One region of the Streptomyces sp. NPDC001536 genome, then DNA from elsewhere that is predicted to be linked to it. Evidence: riboswitches for the same ligand, from Rfam matches in the RefSeq annotation. Region 1 holds a riboswitch; each other region holds the start of a gene.
The links. Region 1 has a riboswitch for cyclic di-AMP ahead of ACFY0U_RS12780 (M23 family metallopeptidase). Riboswitches for the same ligand answer to the same signal wherever they lie in the genome.

Region 1 (7,377 bases):
CCGGACACGTTCGTGACCTCCGCCGACGGGAACGGGCTGCTGGCGGGCGAGGGTGTCGAGGTCGTCGTACTGGCGGAGTTCGAGGAGCGGGCGAAGGCGCCGAACCTCCATCTGCCGGGGTGAGCGTCACCCCGGCCACCGGGTGACCGACCGATCAGCCCAACATTTCCTGCGCGCCGCTCCCCGGAGGGTGACGCTGCCACCATGAGGTCAGCCCGATTCCGTGCCGCCGTCGCGCTTCTGCTCGCCCCCCTGCTCGCCACCGCCTGTGCGACCACCGACGCCGGTACCCGCACCATGGCCCGTGCGCTGCCCCCCGACGCGGCGTTCACGCACCCCGGTGTGCTGGTGAGCGACGCTCAGCTGGACGCCGTACGGAAGAAGATCACCGCGGGGAAGCAGCCGTGGCTGAAGGCGTACCTCGACATGAGGGACAGCAAGTACGGGGCGTACAAGTACCGGGCCGAGCCGTACGCGAGCGTGGACTGTCCCGGCGGGGACCAGGCCGACCGGCCCGCGCACGGGTGTGTCCAGGAGCGCGAGGACGCGATCGCCGCGTACACGCAGGCGCTCCTCTTCCGTGTCACGGGCAAGCAGCAGCATGCCGTCAAGGCGCGGGAGATCATGGACGCCTGGTCGGCGAAGCTGCGCGAGCACACCGAGGAGGACGCCGGGCTCCAGACCGGGTGGGCCGGGGCGACCTGGGCGCGGGCCGCGGAGATCGTGCGGCACAGTGCGGGCGCGGGGTGGCCGAAGGAGCGGGTCGCACGGTTCGAGACCATGCTGCGGACCGCGTATCTGCCGACCGTCACCCGCAAGGTCCCCGGCTACAACGGCAACTGGGACCTCGTCATGACCGACGCGGCCATCGGCATCGCCGTCTTCCTCGACGACCACAAGGCCTTCGACCACGCGCTGCGGCGCTTCCGGGAGCGCGTCCCCGCCTACTTCTACCTGGAGAAGGACGGACAGGTGCCGCTCACCCCGGCCGGGTCCGGCCTGAACACGCCGACGAAACTGACGACGTACTGGTTCGGGCAGAAGACGTACAAGGACGGCGTCTCCCAGGAGACCTGCCGCAACTTCAAGCACGTCGGCTACTCCATCGCCGCCACCGCCCACATCGCCGAGACCGCCTGGCACCAGGGCGTCGACCTGTACGGCGAGGTCGAGGACCGGCTGAAGGCGGCACTGGCCCTCCACGCCCGGTACCAGTCCGGCGAACCCGCGCCCGTGTGGCTGTGCGGCGGGAAGGTGGTCCGCACCATGGGCCCGGACCTGGAGGTCGCCCTCAACCACCTGGAGGGCCGGCTCGACGTCTCCGTCCCGGCCGCCCACAAGCTCGCCGAGGAGACCCGGCCCGCCGGTACCGACAACCTGTTCGTCTCGTGGGAGACCCTGACTCACGCGGGCAACCCTGGCAGCTGAGAAAAACGCAGGTCAGAGGTGCCGCGCATAACTGTGGTGCTGAGCGTCCCGCGGATGACGTATGCTGGTTTCACCGACGCGGGGTGGAGCAGCTCGGTAGCTCGCTGGGCTCATAACCCAGAGGTCGCAGGTTCAAATCCTGTCCCCGCTACTCACGGCTCAGGGCCGGAGTCCAGTCACTGGACTCCGGCCCTGAGTGTTTCCCCCGGTCGGGCCACACCGCTCGCCCCCCGCTCCCGGTCCGGGAAACCTGGGGATGTGGATCAGCGGGCGGTGGTGGGACGGCGTGTCTCCGCCCTCTTGTGGTCACTGCCCGCCCTGCTGACCGTCGGTGGCGTCCTCTACGACGTCCTGACCCCCCGGGACTTCACCGCGATCCCCTTCTTCACCGCCGCCCCCCTGGTCGCCGCGCCCCTCTATCCGCTGCTCGGCACCGTCGTCACCGGGGCGGTGGCCCTGGCCGCCGCCTACGCCGTCCATGTGCGGTTCGGCTTCCGCATGGACGCGGACACCCTCACCGAGGTCCTCACTGTCGCCACCGTCGCGGTGCTGGCCGCCGTCCTCAACCGTGTGGTGCGCCGCGGCGACCAGCGGCTCGCCTCCCAGCGCCAGATCGCCGAGGCCGTCCAGCGGGCGGTGCTGCCCGAGCCCGAGGGCCGGATCGGCGGGTTCGACATCGCGGTGCGGTACGAGGCGGCACAGCAGGACGCCTTCATCGGCGGGGACCTGTACGCGGTGCAGGACAGCCCGCACGGGGTGCGGCTGGTGGTGGGGGACGTGCGCGGGAAGGGCATGGGGGCGGTGGCAGCGGTCGCCGTCCTCATCGGGGCGTTCCGGGAGGCCGCCGAGCAGGAGCCGACGCTGGATGCGGTCGCGCGGCGGCTGGAGCGGGCGCTGGCGCGCGAGGGCACGCGGCGCGGGGGACTCGACGTCATCGAGGGGTTCACCACCGCCGTACTCGCCGAACTGCCGCACGGCGACGGGGTCGTACGGATCCTCAACCGCGGCCATCCGCCGCCGTTGCTGCTGTGCTCCGACGGCACCGTGCGGGCGCTGCCCGCCACCGAGCCCGCGTTGCCGCTGGGCATGGGCGAGCTGGGGAGCTGGCCCGACCGTACGGAGGAGGCGGTCTTCCCGGGCGGGGCCACGCTGTTGCTGTACACCGACGGGCTGTCCGAGGCGCGGGACCGGCACGGGGAGTTCTACGATCCGGCGGCGCGGCTCGCGGGACGCGCCTTCCGTTTCCCCGGGGCGCTGCTGTCCGCGCTCGCCGCGGAGGTGCGCCGGCACACCGGGGGCGGCATGACGGACGACATGGCGCTGCTCGCCGTACGACGGCCGTGACCGCAGGGGGCAATATCACGTGGGGTGATCGGTTGAGCGCCCTCCGCATAACAACTGACATACAGTCAATACCTGTGAGTTTACTGAAGCGAGGTCAACTCGCCCGTTTTTCACCGCTCATGGACCCGTACGTCCAGCGGAAAAAGCTTAATGATCAAGCGGAACAGCTTGGAATCCACGGTCCGGGTCTATTAACGTTCGATAACGCAGCGCGGTCGTCCCAGCCGTCACAAGAGGCGGCTCCGTGCTCACGCGCTTAATCCCGCAAGGGAGCCGGGGAACCACCACCCTGGGGTGAATCGCGCGCATGCCGCCGTGGACTCACGGTCGGTATACGCGCGTAGGAGACCTTCCTGCTCCGAACCCGTCAGCTAACCCGGTAGGCGAGAAGGAAGGAAAGGAGCACGCCCACGTGGCGTCAAACCGGCCTGCCCCCGAGGCCCCGTACGTGCCGAGCCAGCGCAGCACCACCGAAGTCTTCGGCTACGGCAGCTACCACCACGACGAGGGCCCGCGCGAGGAGTGGAACCCCACCGAGGAGTCCATCCGACCGGCGCGCGGCAAGCACCGGGTCGCCAAGCAGCGCAGCGGGGGATTCGCCCGTAGCTCCACCGTCCTGGGCGTCGGTGTCATAGCCGCCGTCGGCGGGGCCGGCATGGCCAGCGCCAACACCGGCAAGCCGCCGGTCTCCATCTCGATGCCCGACCTCCCGTTCGTGTCGGACACGGACGAGGCGCCGCAGGGCTCGGCGACCGCGCTCAGCGACCTCGCCGCGGCCCCCACGGCCGGCGCTACGACCACCATGGACACGATCCAGGCCACCACCTCCGACGCCGGCGAGACGCTGCGCAACCGGATCATGGCGCAGGCCGAGAGCCAGCAGACGCAGGTCGACAACAAGGCGCAGCTGGCCACCCAGACCGCCCTCGCCGACGAGGCCGCGAAGGCCGAGGCCGCCGCGCTGAAGAAGGCCGCGGACGACGCCGCCGAGGCGAAGAAGAAGGCGGAGGCGGAGGCCGAGGAGGCCGCCGAGGCCAAGCGGCTGGCCGAGTTGGCGAAGCAGTTCACGCTGCCGACCTCCTCGTACACGATCACCTCGACCTTCATGCAGGCCGGCTCCCTGTGGTCCTCCGGCTACCACACGGGTCTCGACTTCGCCGCTCCCACGGGCACGCTCATCAAGGCGGTCCACAGCGGCACCATCACGCAGGCCGGCTGGGACGGTTCGTACGGCTACAAGACCGTCCTCACCCTCGACGACGGCACGGAGGTGTGGTTCGCCCACCAGTCGTCGATCAGCGTCAGCGTGGGCCAGAAGGTCAACACCGGTGATGTGATCGGGCGCGTGGGCGCGACCGGCAATGTCACGGGGGCGCATCTGCACCTCGAGGTCCACCCGGGTGGCGCGTCCACCGGGATCGACCCGATGGCGTGGCTGCGGAGCAAGGGCCTCAACCCCTGAGGTCTCGCGGAACTTCCTGATCCACCGGCGGCCCTGACGCACACCCCCCGACGTCAGGGCCGCCGGTTTTTGCGTCCCCTTGTTTCGGAACTCTTGCCTCCGCTTGTTTACGGGAACTTTGCGGCCGATCCGGAAGAGCGGTCTCCGCACCGGCGTTGACCTTGTACATGACTTCTCTTCGCAAGCTGGGCACGTCCGACCTCGAGGTCTTCCCGCTCTCCCTCGGCGGCAACGTCTTCGGCTGGACCGCCGACGAGACGCAGTCCTTCGCCGTGCTCGACGCCTACACGGCCGCGGGCGGCAACTTCCTCGACACGGCGGACTCGTACTCCGCCTGGGTCGACGGCAACGTCGGCGGCGAGTCCGAGACCATCATCGGCAAGTGGGTCAAGGCGCGCGGCAACCGTGACGACGTCGTGATCGCCACGAAGGTCAGCCAGCATCCCGACTTCCCGGGTCTGACGGCCTCGAACATCAAGGCGGCGGCGGACGCCTCCCTGCGCCGCCTCGGCACCGACCACATCGACCTCTACTACACCCACTTCGACAAGGTGGAGGTGCCGGTCGAGGAGATCATCGGCGCGCTCGACGAGCTGGTGAAGGCGGGCAAGGTGCGGCACATCGCCGCGTCCAACATCTCCGCCGAGCGCCTGGAGGCGTCCCTCGCGTTCTCCGAGCGCGAGGGACTGGCCCGGTACGTGGCGCTCCAGCCGCACTACAACCTGGTCTCGCGCGAGACGTACGAGGGTGAGTTGCAGGACCTGGCCGAGCGGGCCGGACTGGCCGCCGTCCCGTACTTCGCGCTGGCGTCCGGCTTCCTCACCGGCAAGTACCGCGACGGGGAGGTGGTGGAGGGTGCCCGCGCCGCCGCCGGCGCCGGCAAGCACCTGGAGACGGAACGCGGCCGCAAGGTCCTCGCCGCCCTCGACGACATCGCCGAGGCCCACCGGGTGCCGGTGGCGACGGTGGCCCTGGCCTGGCTGGCGGCCCAGCCGACGGTGACGGCGCCCATCGCGTCCGCCCGGACGGTGGAGCAGCTGCCCGCGCTGGTGAGGGTGGCGGAGGTGCGGCTGACGGAGGACGAGGTGGCACGGCTGACGGAGGCGTCGGCCTGAGGCTGGTTGCTGGGGCTGGGCCTGGGCCTGGGGCTGGGGCTGGGGCGAGGAGAGGCTGACTGGCAGATCCGTCGCCCGTCCGGAGCTCGCGACCTGCGGTTCTACGGTCCGGAGGTGGGACGGATCTGCCTATTGCCCACTCCCGAAGCCGCCGCGGACTACGACCGGTACGGGTTGTAGGCGGGGTACGGGGTTGCCGGGTAACCGTGCAGGGGCCAGTGCGAGGGCGGGATCATGACCGGGACCGGGGGTGCCGTCATACGGGCCGCGTGGTCCAGGGCGGGGCGGGCCACCTCGCGCCGTACCCACAGCTCGTGCAGCAGTTCCCGCTCCCGTACGACGAAGTCGGCGCCGGCCCGGCCGCGGCGCCCCCGGTGCCGTAGGAACGCCAGGGACGTCGCGTAGGCCTCGTACTGCGCGACCGCCCGCGCCGCCGACTTGCCGGCGTGGGCGCGGGCGTACTGGCGGGCGATCCGGCGGGCCCGCATCGAGCCGAGGGCGAAGGGCTCGGCGGGGGTGAGCCAGCCGGCGACGGCGTAGGCGGGCAGTTCCTCGCGCACGGTCCTCAGCTCGCGCTGCCGGGTCCAGATGACCAGCCAGGTCAGCAGGCCGAACGCGGGGACCATGAAGGCGGCGTACACGGCGAAGAAGCCGTACTCGCCGAAGGTCGAGGAGCCGTTCCAGATGGCGTGCATGCCCATCGCGAGCAGCAGGCCGGACAGGGGCAGGAGCACCCGCCGTACGTGGTGGCGGTCCGCCGACAGCGCCGCGATGCCGAAGCCGATGCCGGTGAGGACCGTGAACAGCGGATGCGCGAACGGCGACATGATGACGCGCACGAAGAACGTCGCGGCGGTCACCGACGCGATGCCGCTGTCGCCGGTGAGCTGGTCGGTGCCGAAGGCGGTGCCGAGGTAGAGGATGTTCTCGGTGAAGGCGAAGCCGGTGGCGGTGACGCCGGCTATCACCACGCCGTCGACGATCCCGGTGAAGTCCCGTCTGCGGAAGAGGAAGACGAGCAGGACGGCCGCGGCCTTGGCGGTCTCCTCGACGACGGGCGCTATGACGGTCGCGCCGAGGGTGTCGGCACTGGACGGATCCGCGGTCGCCGTCGCTATCCACCGGGTCGCGAAGCTGTTGGCGACGATCGCTATCAGCGCCGCCGCGCAGGCCCCCCAGGAGAACGCGAACAGCAGATTGCGCCAGGGGCCCGGCTCGACCCGGTCGAGCCAGCGGAAGGCGGCTATCAGCAGCGGCACGGGCAGGATCGCGAGCCCGAGCCCGACCAGGAACCCCTCGGTGCCGGTCTGTTCACGCACCAGGGCGAGGATGACGAGCCCGGAGAGCGCCAGCAGGGTGATCAGCGCGCCGTAGCGGACCCACTTGCGCTGCCACCAGTGCGCGTGCCGCAGCGCACCGCTGCCGGGGGGACCGGTGGGGTGCGTCGGGTACGGGGGAAAGGTGGCCACGGCATTGACCCTAACGAGTCAGGGGCGCTGCCCGCAGGCGGGCGAGGTGGTCTCGGGCGCCGGTGGGGGGTTGGTCGTCGTGCGGTTGTCGCTATTGCCCTTACTGCTGTCCTTACCGCTGTACGCGGCGGAACAACAGGTCGTTCACGACATGTCCCTTGTCCAGTCCCTGGCCCTCGAAACGGGTCAGCGGCCGGTAGTCCGGACGCGGCGCAAAACCGCCGTCGGCCTGTGTGTTCTCGAAGTCCGGGTGTGCCGTGAGCACCTCGAGCATCTGTTCGGCGTACGGCTCCCAGTCGGTGGCACAGTGCACAACGGCCCCCGGCTTCAGCCGGGTCGCGGCGAGGCTGAGGAACTCCGGCTGGATCAGCCGCCGCTTGTGGTGCCGCTTCTTGGGCCAGGGGTCGGGGAAGTAGACGCGCAGCCCGTCCAGCGAGTCCGGGGCCAGCATCTCGCGCAGCAGGATGATGGCGTCGCCGTTGCCGACGCGGACGTTGGAGAGCCCGCTCTGGTCGGCGAGGTTGAGCAGGTTGCCCTGACCGGGGGTGTGCACGTCGAC
Region 2 (7,377 bases), on a different contig from region 1:
GTCCGCCCGCCATGTCCTGCCCGAGTTCACGGAACGCACAAGCGCCGGCCACAAGACGATGGACCCGTACTCCAAGCTCCTGGAGGAGCGGATCGTCTTCCTCGGGACACCGGTCGACGACACGTCGGCGAACGATGTGATGGCCCAGTTCATGCACCTCGAGTACCAGGATCCGGACCGGGACATCTCCCTCTACATCAACTCCCCCGGCGGCTCCTTCAGCGCGATGTCGGCGATCTACGACACGATGCGGTTCGTCAGCTGTGACGTGGAGACGATCTGCCTGGGACAGGCCGGCTCGTCCGCCGCGGTGCTGCTGGCGGCGGGGACCCCGGGCAAGCGGTTCGCGCTGCCCGGCGCGCGCGTGGTGATCCACCAGCCGTCCCTGCCCCAGCCGGTGGAGGGACAGGCCAGCGATCTGGCCATTCAGGCCGAGGAGTTGGCGCGCGTCCGGTTCCGCCTGGAGGAGATGCTCGTACGTCACACCGGGCGCACCCACGAGCAAGTCACCGCGGACATCGAGCGGGACAAGATCCTGGACGCCCAAGAAGCCGTGGAGTACGGCCTGGTGGACCGGATCGTCCCCAGCCGCAAGGCCTCGCGCACCGCGCCCGGCGCCCGGTGAGCGGGCGATGCTGCCACCGGAGCTGCCTCCGCTGCCCGCTCTGACGCGCGCCGAGGGCGAACTGATCGACCGTTATCTCGAGGTGGTCGACCTGCTCGGCCGTATCAACCCGGCGCACCACGGTGACACCTACCGCGGACTGCGGGCCGCCCAGGCGCTGGTGGCGAAGGCGGCCGAGCTGCGCGACGCGCTGGCGACCATGCATCAGCGCGACGAGACCGAGGTGCACGCCATGACCCTGGCGCGGGCGCTGCGGGTGCTCGACGGCGAGCGGCGCACGGCCCGGGTCACGGTGCCGCCGCACTCCGACAGTTGACGTGACGGCGACCGGCCCGGCGCGCCCGACCGCGTGGCGAGGCGTCCGGACCGGCGTTGAAACGCACCAAACGGTGTACCCCCGTTTGGAGTAGACGCCCCTCCTTTGACAGGGCCGTCGAGGTTGCGCAACGCGCGTAGCCCGACTCCGGAATGAGTACCTCCGTCGCTGGTCCGAGGGTCCTCGACCCTGTCGACGCTCCCTCGAACAGTCGAGTGTCCACCCGAACGGGTGAGTGGTGAGTAACACCACAAATCCCCGATTCCATTGGGTTTTTCGGCGTGGAGTACGTGAAGATCCCTGTCTGACGACAAGACCCCGCCACAACGGCGGGGCGATCCGGGCGGACGCCGAGTCCTGCCGCCGCACGGATGACCGGTCGACAGGAGTGGATCGGCAGGAGTGGAGGACCCAAGCACGACGGGTCGCCGGAACGGCTGTCAACAGCCGTCCCGAGCAGCCCTTGGGGTGAAGCCGCAGTATGCGGCCGGGCAACTTCGCCAGCCCGAATCCGACAGGTCATCCTTCACAGGCGGCTGACGAAGGGTTGCGCATGTCTGCGCTCAATCGTGTCCCGTCGCTCATGGCCCGGGCCGGTACGGCCTCGGCTCTCACCATCGCCGCAGTGGGCGGCTCTCTCGTGGTCCCGGGCGTCGCATCCGACGCCGAGGCCGCGACACCGGCGACGAAGGCACTTCAGGTCGCTGCCTCCAAAAAGGGCTCCCCTTACAAGTGGGGCGCCGCGGGGCCGCACCGGTTCGACTGCTCAGGGCTCACGCTCTACTCGTTCAAGAAGGCCGGCAAAAGCCTGCCTCGTACGGCGGCCCAGCAGTACAACAAGACCCGCCATATCTCCGCGGGGAACCGCAAGGCCGGAGACCTCGTGTTCTTCCACTCCGGCTCCAGCGTGTACCACGTCGGCATCTATGCCGGGAAGGGGAAGATCTGGCACTCCCCGAAGAGCGGGGAGGTCGTGAAGCTGCAGAAGATCTGGACCAAGAGCGTCTGGTACGGCCGGGTCAAGTGACCCACCCCGCGGGGATGTCGGCGACCTGACCCGCCGTCACCCTCGCAGCCGGCCGTGACGCCCTGAGAGGCGCCTCCGTTCTCGGAGGCGCCTCTCTACGGCTCCTGCTGCCCCGCCGCGGAGAGCGGCTCCGCCGGTACCGTCCACGGGAGTTCGATGGAGACGGTCTTGCCGCCCTCGCGGGTGGGCCGGACTCTCAGCTTGCCGCCGCACTCCGCGGTCAGCCAGCGGATGATGACCATGCCGCGGCCGTTGTCCTGCTGGACGGCGGCCGGCAGCCGTTTGGGGAATCGCGGATGACTGTCGGTGACCCCGATGCGCAGTTGTTCGTCACGGTCGAGCTGGATGTCCACCGTGAAGGTGGGTGACTGTCCGAAGGTGTGCTGTACGGCGTTGGTGGCGAGTTCGGAGACGATGAGCCGGATCGTCTCGGCCGCTTCCGTGTCCGCCGGCAGACCCCATTCCGCCAGGGTGCCGATGACGTACGTGCGGGCCGCGGAGACCGAGGCGGGATCGCTCGGCAGAGTGACGGATGCTTCCAGATGGTCTGCCATGGCGACGTCGTCCCTTTCCCACGGGACCGCAGTCCGACACGGAGCGGATGGTTCGAGTACGGTCCCGGACTGGTGCTTCATCGCCAGACTGCCATTACCCGGCCGGTCACGGTGCCGATCCACCAAGATATGCATATATCTGTCGCTCGAAGCGGTGAACTCTCCGACGGAAGACCGTATTTGGGCGGCTCGGAAGGAGTAAGGAGTAGCCCATGCAGCACGGTCCCGCGGTACGCCGCCGGAAACTGGGCGCCGAACTGCGTGCGTTGCGCACCGGTGCGGGGCTCACCAGTGGTGAGGCGGCCCGGCTGGTGGGCTGGCACCAGTCGAAGGTGAGCCGGATCGAGACCGGCGCCAGCGGGGTGAAACCGGCCGACGTGCGGTTACTGCTGGACGCCTACGCGGTGCACGATACCCAACTACGGGAGTTGCTCCTGGTGTTGGCGGGCTCCGACGAGGGCGGCGGACGGCACCACTGGTGGCACCAGTACCGCGGGGTACTGCCACCGACGTATCGCGACTTCATCAGTCTGGAGTCCCAGGCCAGTGCGATGCGCACGCTGGAGACCTCCGTGGTGCCCGGGCTGTTGCAGACGCCGGAGTACGCGCGCGCGGTGACCCGGGCCGCGGTGAACGGGCTCGGCACGGAGCCGGACGAGCGGCTCGACGCGCTGGTGGAGGTCCGGCTGGCCAGGCAGGACGTGCTGCGGGCCGAACCGCCGCTGAGGCTGAGCGCGGTGCTGGACGAGGCGGTGCTGCGCCGGGACATCGGCGGGCCCGACGTCATGGCGCGACAGCTGCGGCGGCTCATCGAGGCGGCCCGGCTGCCCCAGGTCAGGATTCAGGTGCTGCCGTTCGCCGCGGGGGCCCACATCGGCATCACGGGGCCTTTCGTAATCTTCTCATTTTCGAGCACATCTGATCTGGACGTGGTTGTTCTCGACCACTTGACGAGTAGCCTCTACCTCGAGCGGAAAGAAGACCTCCAGGCCTATAGCGAGGCCTTCAACGCCCTTCAGATCCACGCCCTTTCGCCCGAGGACTCGTTGGATTACATCGCCGGGATAGGTGACGGCGCGTAAGGAGGCACCATGTCCGCAATGCCTCGGAACGTACCTTCCAGTACCGATCTGCACCCTGTGCGGTGGCTGCGCAGCAGCTACAGCACAGGCGCCAACAACTGTGTCGAGACGGCTCGGCCGCGCACCGGTCCAGGGACCGGACTGCTCGCCGTGCGCGACTCCAAGAACCCGTCCGGACCCGCGCTGCTCTTCTCCCCCGGGAGCTGGGCGGAGTTCACGGCCGCGTTCTGACCCCTTCCGCCCCGAGCACGGCCGTGTCACGCCGACTCATGGTCGTGTCTCACCGATCACACGTACAGCGCGTTCGATCTGCGCCTCGGAGAGGTCCGCGCGGGCGGTCAGCCTGAGCCGTGAGATGCCGTCGGGCACGGAAGGGGGACGGAAGCAGCCCACGGCCAGACCCGCGGTACGGCAGTCCGCCGCCCACTGCACGGCCTCCTCCGGGGACGGCGCGCGCACGGAGACGACCGCGGCGTCCGGGCGTACCGCCTCGTGACCCGCGGCGGTCAGCCGTGCGTGCAGTTCGGCGGCCACCTCGCGGGCCCGCGACGCGCGCGCGGGCTCGCGGCGCAGCAGCCGCAGTGCCGCGAGGGCCGCTCCCGCCGCCGCGGGGGCGAGCCCGGTGTCGAAGATGAAGGTCCGGGCCGCGTTCACCAGGTGGTCGATCACCCGGGCGGGACCGAGGACGGCGCCGCCCTGGCTGCCGAGCGACTTGGACAGCGTGACCGTCACGACGACGTCGTCGGCGCCCGCGAGTCCCGCCGCGTGCGGGGCGCCGCGGCCGCCGTCGCCGAGCACGCCGAGGCCGTGGGCGTCGTCGACCAGCAGCCCCGCGCCACGCTCCCGGCATGCCTCGGCGAGCGCGGCCAGGGGGGCGGCGTCGCCGTCCACCGAGAAGACGGTGTCGGAGACGACGACCGCGGGGCCCCCGTGCGTCTGGAGCGCCTTGCGCACGGCCTCGGGATCGGCGTGGCCGACGACCTGTGTCGTGGCGCGCGCCAGCCGGCAGCCGTCGATCAGCGAGGCGTGGTTGCCGGCGTCGGAGACGATCAGTGAGCCGTGCGGGGCCAGCGCGGTGACCGCGGCGAGATTGGCCGCGTAGCCGGAGGAGAAGACGAGGGCCGCCTCGAAACCGCAGTATTCGGCCAGCTCGACTTCCAGCTGACTGTGGAGCTCGGTGGTGCCGGTGACGAGTCGAGATCCGGTGGAGCCTCCGCCCCAGGTCCGGGCGGCCCGCGCGGCGCCCTCGGTGACCTCGGGGTGGCGGGCCAGACCCAGGTAGTCGTTGCTCGCCAGGTCCAGGAGCGGGGAGTCGGCGGGGCGGGGCCGCAGGGTGCGTACGAGTCCGGCGCGCCGGCGCAGCAGCGCCTGCTCGTCGATCCAGCCGAACGCCATGGGTCCTCCGAGGGTTTTGTAGGCAGCGAACAGACACTAGTGGGACGAGCAGCCACCCACTGTGTGGCAATACCCACACAGTGAATGGCCGCTGTTGTACGAACTCTCCTTGGCCCAAGACGGCTCCTTAGGACAGGATCAGTTTTCATGGACCTGCTGAACACGCTGGTGGACAAGGGGCTTCGGCGCGAGCTGCCGACCCGCGAGGAAGCACTCGCCGTCCTCGCCACCTCCGACGACGACCTGCTCGATGTGGTGGCCGCGGCCGGGAAGGTGCGCCGGCACTGGTTCGGCCGACGGGTGAAACTGAACTACCTCGTCAACCTCAAGTCCGGCTTGTGTCCCGAGGACTGCTCCTACTGCTCGCAGCGCCTCGGCTCGACGGCCGGGATCCTGAAGTACACGTGGCTCAAACCGGACGAGGCCTCCAAGGCCGCCGCGGCCGGACTCGCGGGCGGTGCCAAGCGGGTCTGTCTGGTGGCGAGCGGCCGCGGGCCGACGGACCGGGACGTGGACCGGGTCGCGGGCACGATCAAGGCGATCAAGGACCAGAACGAAGGCGTCGAGGTGTGCGCCTGCCTCGGTCTGCTCTCCGACGGCCAGGCCGAGCGGCTGCGCGAGGCGGGCGCCGACGCCTACAACCACAACCTCAACACGTCCGAGGCGACGTACGGCGAGATCACGACCACGCACACCTACGCCGACCGCGTGGACACCGTGCAGAAGGCGCACGCGGCCGGTCTGTCGGCGTGCTCGGGTCTCATCGCCGGTATGGGTGAGTCGGACGAGGACCTCATCGACGTGGTCTTCTCGCTGCGCGAGCTGGACCCGGACTCGGTGCCGGTCAACTTCCTGATCCCCTTCGAGGGCACTCCGCTGGCCAAGGAGTGGAACCTCACCCCGCAGCGCTGTCTGCGCATCCTGGCCATGGTCCGGTTCGTGTGCCCGGACGTCGAGGTGCGCATCGCGGGCGGCCGCGAGGTCCATCTGCGCAGCATGCAGCCCCTCGCCCTGAACCTGGCCAACTCGATCTTCCTCGGCGACTACCTCACCAGCGAGGGCCAGGCCGGCAAGGCCGACCTGGAGATGATCGCGGACGCCGGGTTCGAGGTGGAGGGCGCGGGCGAGGTGACGCTGCCGCAGCACCGGGCGGACGTGGCCGCCGCCGGGGGCGGGTGCGGCTCGCACGAGAGCGCGGGCTGCGGCTCCCACGAAGGCGCGGGGTGCGGCTCCCATGAGAGTGCCGGGTGCGGCTCCGTGTGCGGCTCGGCGGCCGAGCCGGCCGTGAGCGAGCCGGCGGCGAGTGAGGCCCGTACGGACCTGGTCGCCGTACGCCGTCGTGGTGCCGGAACGGACCTCGCGCCCAATGCCTGAGCTGCCCGTGTCCGAGCTGCTGGAGCTCGACCGGCGGCATGTCTGGCATCCGTACGGCCCGATGCCGGGCCGCGCCGAGCCGCTCGTCGTGGAGTCGGCGAGCGGGGTGCGGCTTCGCCTCGCCGACGGCTCGGGCGAGCTCGTGGACGGGATGTCGTCCTGGTGGTCGGCCATCCACGGCTACAACCACCCGGTGCTCAACGAGGCCGCGCGCGAACAGCTGGGGCGGATGAGCCATGTGATGTTCGGCGGGCTCACCCATGAGCCCGCCGTACGGCTCGCGAAACTCCTTGTCGACATGTCGCCCGACGGTCTGGAGCATGTCTTCCTCGCCGACTCCGGGTCGGTGTCGGTCGAGGTCGCGGTGAAGATGTGCCTGCAGTACTGGCGGTCGCTGGGCCGCCCCGGCAAGCAGCGGCTGCTGACCTGGCGCGGCGGCTACCACGGCGACACCTGGCAGCCGATGTCGGTGTGCGACCCCGAGGGCGGGATGCACGAGCTGTGGACCGGCGTGCTCCAGCGCCAGGTGTTCGTGGGGCCTCCGCCGGCCGAGTACGAGGAGTCGTACGCCGAGGAGCTGCGCTCGGCGATCGCGCGGCACGCCGACGAGCTGGCCGCGGTGATCGTGGAGCCCGTGGTGCAGGGCGCGGGCGGGATGCGGTTCCACTCCCCCGCCTATCTGCGGGTGCTGCGGGAGGCGTGCGACGCGCACGACGTGCTGCTGGTGTTCGACGAGATCGCGACCGGCTTCGGGCGTACGGGCGCGCTGTTCGCGGCGGGGCACGCGGCGGTGACGCCGGATGTGATGTGCGTGGGCAAGGCGCTGACCGGCGGCTATCTGACGATGGCGGCGACGCTGTGCACATCGAGGGTGGCCGACGGCATCTCGCGGGGCGAGGTCCCGGTGCTCGCGCACGGCCCCACCTTCATGGGCAATCCGCTCGCCGCAGCCGTGGCCTGCGCCTCGATCGAGCTGCTGCTCGGCCAGGACTGGCTCGCGGAGG
Region 3 (7,377 bases), on a different contig from region 1:
GGCGGGCGAGCGGCAGGACGCGGGCCTTGTTGTTGTAGCCGTCGACCGGGTTCACCCAGACCTTCAGCCGGGCGTGGGTGATCCCCGCGTGGGCGAGCAGCCGGACCGGGTCCTCGCGGCGGCCGTCGGCCGTGCGGTACACGGCGCCGTGGTCCTCGTTCTTGGGCAGCGAGGAGATGTCCATGGCCCGGATGTCCAGCCCCCGGCGACCCCCCGCGGAGGCGGCCGCGGGCGCCGCCCCCAGCACGGGAACGGCCAGCGCGGCGGCTCCCGCAGCGGTGAGAACACTGCGTCTACGCATGTCAGAGTCCTTTCACAGAGCAAAAACAGAGATGCCGGCTCACAGAGCAAAAACAGAGATGCCGGCTGGCAGAGCAGGAACAGAGCTGTCGGCTCGCAGAGCAAAAGCAGAGGTGTCAGCGCGGCTCGCGGAACACCTCGACCGCACCCGCCGGCACGGCGGCCCGACCGCCGTCCGGCAGCACGACCTTCACCTCGCCACCGGTGTGGTTGGCGGCGAAGCGGTACGTCCCCGACTCGCCTTCCCGTAAGACGAGTTCGACGTCCCGGGGCAGCGCGGCGGGAGTGATACCGGCGTCCGTGAGGGCCAGGTCCACCACCGCCGCCAGCCCGTCGCCGGTGAGCCGGAAGTCCAGCTGCTGGGTGGGGTTGGTGACGGTGGGCGTGGCCCGGGGTGCCTCGATCTCCTCCCAGGCGCCGTACTGCTGACCCCAAAACGCTGTGCCCCAGGCCTGGTTGAGGGCCCCGAGCGTGCCGTTGCGGTCCATCAGCCAGTGCCGGAAGGCCACCGCGCAGGTGTCGCAGAAGCAGCTCGTCACCGGAGCGCCGTACTCGTCGTGGACGTGCCACAGCACGACCGCCGGATGACGGCCGTACCGCTCGCCCAGCCGCGACGCGATCTCCCGCGAAGCCGCCCGGTAGTGAGGGTTCGAGTGGCAGATCGCCCCGCGCGCCCCGAACGTCGGCCGCACGCCCTCCCGCGTCACCGGCAGCGCCTCGGGATGCGCGCGGTAGAGCCACGCGGGCGGTACGACGGTCGGGGTCGCCAGGGCCACGCCGATGCCAGCGTCGTGGAGCATGCCGATGATCCGGTCCAGCCGCGCGAAGTCGTACGCCCCGCGCCGGGGCTCCATCCGCGCCCACGCGAAGACGCCGAACGAGACCAGCGTGACACCGGCCGCCCGCATCAGCCGTACGTCCTCCTCCCGCGCCTCCTCCGGCCACTGCTCGGGGTTGTAGTCACCCCCGAAAGCGAGCGTCTGACCGTCGTACGGCATAGGTGGACTCCCAGGGGATCGGCAAGGAGACGTCTCGATATCTGTGATCGTGCACAGCATCGAGAGCGTCTGACATCCGCGAGCAACAAGTAGGTAACCCGACGGCACCTTCCTTGACAAGGGGTTGAAACGCTTCTCTGCTGTGCACGATCACAGAGCCGATCGGCGTTCGCGCGCAGCCCCTCGTGCGGCGGTTCCGACGACGACGCCGGCGACGACGACTCCGGGAACAGCGAGCCGGTCAAGCTGACCGACGCACCGACGCGGTCTACGCGATCCCGCAGGACTCCGGGCCGCTGATGTTCTACTACCGCGAGGACCTCTTCCGGCAGTACGGACTCAGCGTCCCGAAGACCTGGACGGAGTTCGCGGAGACGATCCGGGCCGCCAAGAAGGCCTTGCCGAACGCCTCCTTGACCACCTTCTCCTCCAACGACCCCTTCTGTGGGCCGGGTTGGCCCAGCAGGTCGGCGCCAAGTGGTGGACCGTCGACAGCGGCGCCCAGTGGACGTTCGCCATCGACGACGCCGCGACCGAGCAGGTCACCGAGTTCTGATCGCGCTGTTCCTGGCGATCCAGCGCTTCTGGTCGCTGGATCTGCTGAGGGGCTCGATCGAGACGTGACGGGGCCTTGTTGTTGACCGAACCCGGGGAGAAGCTCTTCGAGGATCCCGACTTCAGTGTCCTGGCGGGGGTGGTCCCGCCGACGGAACCGGTGGTGCGGGATTCCACTTGAGCGCGGAACCGGAGCGGCGGTCAACGCATGTGAAGGCTGCGCCCGTCCGGTTCGCGTCGAGTCGATGGGGGAAACCATCCGTATTCTCTGATCATGGCCGCACCCACCGCATATTCACTCGTCGCCACTGACCTGGACGGAACCCTGCTCCGGGGCGACGACACACTCTCCGACCGTTCGCTCGCCGCGCTCGCGCGGGTGGCGGAGGCCGGGGCCCGGCATCTGGTGGTGACCGGCCGGCCGGCCCCGAGAGTGCGGCCGCTCCTCGACGACCTGGGCAGTACGGGGCTCGCGGTGTGCGGGCAGGGCGCGCAGGTGTACGACGCCGGCGCGGACCGTCTGCTGTGGTCGGTCACCCTGGACCGGGAGCTGGCCGAGACCGCGCTCGGCAAGATCGAGGCCGAGGTCGGGCAGGTCTACGCCGCCGTGGACCAGGACGGCGTCGACGGACTCACCCTCATCGAGCCGGGGTACCTGATGCCGCACCCCACCCTGCCCGCGGTCCGGGTCGACCGCCGCGACGACCTGTGGTGCGAGCCCATCAGCAAGGTCCTGCTCCGCCACCCCGCCCTGTCCGACGACGAGTTGGCGGCAACGGCCCGCGGAGTCGTCGGTTCCCTCGCGACGGTGACGATGTCGGGCCCCGGCACCGTCGAACTCCAGCCATGCGGCATCACCAAGGCGACGGGCCTCGCCCTCGCCGCCGACCACTTGGGCCTCGGCCCGGAACACACCATCGCCTTCGGCGACATGCCCAACGACATCCCCATGTTCGACTGGGCCTCCCACGGCGTAGCCATGGCCAACGCCCACCCCGAACTCAAGGCGGTAGCCGACGAGGTGACGTTGTCGAACGAGGACGACGGCATCGCGGTCGTCCTGGAGAGGCTGTTCCAGGAAAACCTGCTCGGGAACGGGGTCCGGTGAAGATCGACCTGACGGACGACCAGGCACTCGTCCTGTCCGACTGGCTCGATCGGGTCATGCACCGCAGGGAGTTCTCGGCGGTCGTCGACGATCGTGCCGTCTGGTCCCCGCTGTTGCGCATCAGCGGGTCGCTGGAGACACAGCTCTCGTCGATCCTCGATGCCTCGTACGGCGAGCAACTGGAAGCGGCCCGCCGACGGTTGATCGGCGAGCTGGGCGACTTCGGTGAGCCGCCCAGCGGTCGCTCGTCCTAGTACGCGCCCCACACGTTGTCGATCGACCCGTACCGCTGCGCCGCGTAGTTGCAGGCCGCGGTGATGTTGGCGACCGGGTCGTACGGGTCCCAGGAGGTGCCCGAGACGTGGTACGCCTGGAAGGTGGGGTCGATGACCTGGAGGAGGCCCTTGGAGGGGGTGCCGGCGGCGGCGTTGGAGTCCCAGTTGTTGATGGCGTAGGGGTTGCCGGAGGACTCGCGGATGATGTTGCGGTAGATGCCGTCGTACGACCCCGGGATGCCGTTCTGGGCCATGACCTGGAGCGAGGCCCGGATCCAGCCGTCGAGGGTGTTGGAGTAGCCCAGCGAGGTGGCCGTGGCCACGGTCGGGGTGGCCGCGGAGGCGCTGGTCGCGCCGATGACCGGGAGCGCGAGCACGGCGATACCGGTGCCGGCGACGGCGAGCTTGCGGGCGAGACGGGACGTTCTGGTGCGACGGTGAGCGGCAGCAGGCATGACGTTTCCTCTCCGGCGCCTGCGAGGTGAGCTGTCGGGTTCGGGCGGGAGCTGCCCGGCCGGGCCGCCGTACGGCGACACGACTTCACCCCAAGCCGGTCCGTTATGTCCAGAACTATGTCCTGAACGCACGGTTCGGCGACTTACCTGGTTCCCCCGCTCCTGCCGTGAGTTCTCGTAGGTGAGCGGTCTTCGGGCGGCGGCAGGATTCGGCGTTCCGCCCGGCCGGGAACGTATGCGAGAGCACATGTCCGGAACAAGTACCGGATTCACACAACACACCCATTGACCTTGGTCTGAGGCGTATGGGGTGCTTGATCCTTTGCGGACGTCAATCGCCAACTGGCGTTTCGGGCAAGGCGGATCGGCGGACGTGATCACACAGTCCGCTCACAGGAGGCAGTGACTCAAGTCACGGAGATGAAATGTGGCCGCAAATCGGGCAATTGTCCTCAACCGGCTGTTCTCGGAATCCTCTTCTCCCACGTCCGGTGGAAAACCACCTCGCCGCCCTCCGTGCAGACCACCTCGTTGACGGCGAGGAAGAATTCCGCCCCGTCACAGGTGATCTCCGAGCGCGTCCGGACCGTCGTGTCCCAGGCCGGCTCCGGCCGGTGCAGCCGGATCGACCAGTCCGAGCGGGTGCGCGCCGACAGCGGGTCCGTCTCGTCGATCGTGTACGTCTCCAGCGCGTCCTCGGTGAACTCCAGACCGTCCGGGTACACGCGCGTGCCGCCGTACCGGGGGTCGACCTCCAGGCGCCGCTCACCCTTGGCGACATCGCGTACGACCAGCCGCTCGGGGCGCGGTTCGTCCAGCGTGGCGGGGAAGTTGACGCCGAGCGGCGCGGACTGCTCGGGCTCCTCGAAGGCGATCTCGCCCGCCGACTCACGGAACCGCACCGGAAGTTCGAGGAAGCTCCCCGCCGGCTCCAGCGCGAACCCCGCCGCGGAGTCGGCCTGCGGCCAGATCCACGGCCAGTACGCGGAGGAGACGGCGAGCCGGATGCGGTGCCCGGGCGGGAAGGCGTGCCCGATGCCGTTCAGCTCGAACGCCACCTCCTCGGTGGCCCCCGGCTCCCACGGCACCGCCCGGTCCCGCCCGTGCCGCGCCGAAAGGTTCAGCACACCCCGGGTGACCAGCGTCGACGAACCGTCCGGCGCCACATCGCAGAGCCGGGCCACGACCTGCCCGCGCGGCACCTCCGAGGTCAGCCGCAGCCGTACCCGCGGCCGCCCCAGCACCCACGTCTCCTCACCCACCGCGAACTCGAAGCAGGCCGAGCGGGCGTCCTCCTCCCGCTGGTCCGGCGGCAGATCCGCGTCGTTCCCGAAGGGGAAGAAGCGCCCGGCGTCCACGCCCGTGTGCTGCGGGGAACGCACCAGCACGGGGGCGCCCTGAAGGCCGTAGGAGACCGTCGTGACGTGCGGTGAGGGCCAGGCCGGCTCACCGACCCAGCGGCCGGGGAGCGTCTCGTACACCGTGGCCGGGGGATGCGAGTCGCTGACGTAGGCCCGCAGCAGCGGCTCGCGCATGACGCCGGTGTCCACGCCCTTCAGATGGTGGTCCCACCAGCGCAGGGTCTCCTGGAGGAAGCCGATCGCCGGCCCTGGCGGCAGGCCGCGGTCGGGGTACTGGTGGGACCAGGGGCCGATGAGTCCTCGTACGCGATCGGCCGGCAGATGCTCGACCAGCCGCAGGACCGTGTCGCGGTACGGGTCGTGCCAGCCGCCCACCGCCAGGACCGCCGCGTCGATGGCGCCGTAGTCCTCGCAGACGCTGCCGTGGCGCCAGTAGTCGTCGCGGGTCTGGTGGGCCAGCCAGGTGTGCAGGAACGGCTCGATCCGCTCCAGGCGCTTGAGCCACATGTCCCGCCAGTCCGGGCCCGCGTACCGCGGGTCCGGCGGACGCGACACGAAGGCGAGCATGGTCGCCGCCCAGGCGTGCATGTCGACCGCGAGGACGGAACCTCCCATGTAGTGCACGTCGTTGTCATAGCGGTCGTCCGTCGAGCAGACCGTGACGACCGCCTTGAGCGGCTCGGGCGCGAGGGCCGCGATCTGGAGGGAGTTGAAGCCGCCCCAGGAGATGCCGAACATGCCGACCTTGCCGCTGCACCAGGGCTGTGCCGCCAGCCAGTTGACCACCTCGACCCCGTCGGCCAGCTCGGTCGCCGAGTACTCGTCCGTCGGCATGCCCTCGCTGTTGCCGTGCCCGCGGATGTCCACGCGCACGGAGGCGTACCCGTGGCCCGCGTACCAGGGGTGGCGCTGGAAGTCGCGGGGCGCGGTCCAGTCGGACAGCCGGTACGGCAGGTATTCGAGAAGTGCGGGTACCCGTTCGTCGGTGAGAGGTCGCCAGACGCGCGCGTACAGCCGGGTCCCGTCCGGCAGCGGGATGCGGACGTCCTCGTGGGTCGTCTCGTAGGGGAAGGAAGTGCGGATGTGCATGAGCGTGACCCCAGTGGCTGCGTCGGTTCAGTGGACCGGGTGCATCGTGCGGCGCAGCCACGGTGCCGCGGCCATCACCGCGAGGCCCGCGGCCACCGCGATCGCGCCGTTGACGCCGAAGTAGGCCGGCTTGGAGACGTCGTCGTAGAGCTTCACCGTCTGGGCCTGGATGCCGTTGGCGAGGGCGAGGGACAGGAACCAGAGGGACATGGTCTGGCTGGAGAAGGCGACCGGGGCGAGCTTGGTGGTGGCCGACATGCCGGAGGTCTCCAGGAGGATGTCGCCGAGGCCCAGCAGGAAGTACGAGCCGACGATCCACCAGGCGGACATCAGGTAGTCGTCGCCGCTGTGCCCGCTGGTCGGCAGGACCATCAGCAGGAACGACAGACCGCCCAGCACGACCCCGATCGCGATCTTGTTGGAGGCGTGCGGCTGCCGGTGGCCCATCCGGACCCACAGCGCGGCGACGAAGGGCGCGAGACCGACCTCGAAGGCACCGAGCGCGGAGGCGTACCAGCTGGCCGGGAAGTCGAAGCCGAGGATCGTCGTCTCGGCGTTCGACGCGGCCAGCAGCATCATCGTGGAGTAGGCCTGGAAGAGGATGAAGTTGAAGACGGTCGAGGCCAGGAAGAGGACGATGTACGGCCTGAGGCGGCCGCGCTCCTCGGCCGTGACCCGCGGGCTGCGGAACATCACCGCGAAGTAGACGACCGGGGCGATCACCGAGATCAGGGTGAGCACGTCGACGAAGCGGTCCATGGTCAGCCAGCCGACGGCGGCGGCGAGAGCGGCGACCACCGCCACGGCGACGACGCCCACGACGATCAGCCGCACCGCCCGGCGCATCGCGTCCGGCGCGAGCGCGAACTCGGCGGCGTGCTTGCGTCCGGCCAGGTGACGGCGGCCCATGACGTACTGGATCAGACCGAAGGTCATCCCGATCGCGGCGGCCGAGAAACCCCAGTGCCAGCCCTTGTGGTCGCCGAGCCAGCCGGTGATCAGCGGGCCCGCGAAGGCGCCGATGTTGATCGCCATGTAGTAGAGCGCGAACCCGGCGTCCCGGCGCTCGTCCTCGGTGCGGTAGAGCTTGCCGACCATGGTGGCCACGTTGGGCTTGAGCAGCCCGGTGCCCGCGCTGATGAGCCCCAGGCCCACCCAGGTCATGGTCGCGGTCGGGACGGCCATCGAGTAGTGCCCGCAGGCGATCAGGATGCCGCCCCACAGCACCGCGCGGTA

Region 2: linked by a shared signal. The riboswitch ahead of ACFY0U_RS32130 (C40 family peptidase) and the one ahead of ACFY0U_RS12780 (M23 family metallopeptidase) in region 1 are both predicted to bind cyclic di-AMP.
Region 3: linked by a shared signal. The riboswitch ahead of ACFY0U_RS38690 (transglycosylase SLT domain-containing protein) and the one ahead of ACFY0U_RS12780 (M23 family metallopeptidase) in region 1 are both predicted to bind cyclic di-AMP.

What each region holds. Positions count from the first base shown of each region.
Region 1 covers NZ_JBIAVQ010000003.1:822,807-830,183, forward strand. The annotation lists gene ACFY0U_RS12760 (dihydrofolate reductase family protein) at 1-123, shown strand, start outside; gene ACFY0U_RS12765 (alginate lyase family protein) at 205-1,428, shown strand; tRNA gene ACFY0U_RS12770 (tRNA-Met) at 1,506-1,579, shown strand; gene ACFY0U_RS12775 (PP2C family protein-serine/threonine phosphatase) at 1,687-2,772, shown strand; cyclic di-AMP (ydaO/yuaA leader) riboswitch at 3,016-3,173, shown strand; gene ACFY0U_RS12780 (M23 family metallopeptidase) at 3,185-4,234, shown strand; gene ACFY0U_RS12785 (aldo/keto reductase) at 4,402-5,349, shown strand; gene ACFY0U_RS12790 (PrsW family intramembrane metalloprotease) at 5,508-6,818, opposite strand; gene trmB (tRNA (guanosine(46)-N7)-methyltransferase TrmB) at 6,931-7,377, opposite strand, start outside.
Region 2 covers NZ_JBIAVQ010000013.1:229,771-237,147, forward strand. The annotation lists gene ACFY0U_RS32120 (ATP-dependent Clp protease proteolytic subunit) at 1-625, shown strand, start outside; gene ACFY0U_RS32125 (hypothetical protein) at 633-941, shown strand; cyclic di-AMP (ydaO/yuaA leader) riboswitch at 1,280-1,491, shown strand; gene ACFY0U_RS32130 (C40 family peptidase) at 1,495-1,968, shown strand; gene ACFY0U_RS32135 (ATP-binding protein) at 2,064-2,522, opposite strand; gene ACFY0U_RS32140 (helix-turn-helix domain-containing protein) at 2,735-3,604, shown strand; gene ACFY0U_RS32145 (DUF397 domain-containing protein) at 3,614-3,835, shown strand; gene ACFY0U_RS32150 (8-amino-7-oxononanoate synthase) at 3,872-4,999, opposite strand; gene bioB (biotin synthase BioB) at 5,147-6,373, shown strand; gene ACFY0U_RS32160 (adenosylmethionine--8-amino-7-oxononanoate transaminase) at 6,366-7,377, shown strand, end outside.
Region 3 covers NZ_JBIAVQ010000019.1:52,906-60,282, forward strand. The annotation lists gene ACFY0U_RS38660 (arabinogalactan endo-beta-1,4-galactanase) at 1-301, opposite strand, end outside; gene ACFY0U_RS38665 (Beta-galactosidase C-terminal domain) at 417-620, opposite strand; partial or broken gene ACFY0U_RS38670 (beta-galactosidase) at 633-1,298, opposite strand; partial or broken gene ACFY0U_RS38675 (extracellular solute-binding protein) at 1,553-1,851, shown strand; gene ACFY0U_RS38680 (HAD family hydrolase) at 2,128-2,961, shown strand; gene ACFY0U_RS38685 (hypothetical protein) at 2,958-3,215, shown strand; gene ACFY0U_RS38690 (transglycosylase SLT domain-containing protein) at 3,212-3,691, opposite strand; cyclic di-AMP (ydaO/yuaA leader) riboswitch at 3,693-3,889, opposite strand; gene ACFY0U_RS38695 (CocE/NonD family hydrolase) at 4,144-6,141, opposite strand; gene ACFY0U_RS38700 (peptide MFS transporter) at 6,169-7,377, opposite strand, start outside.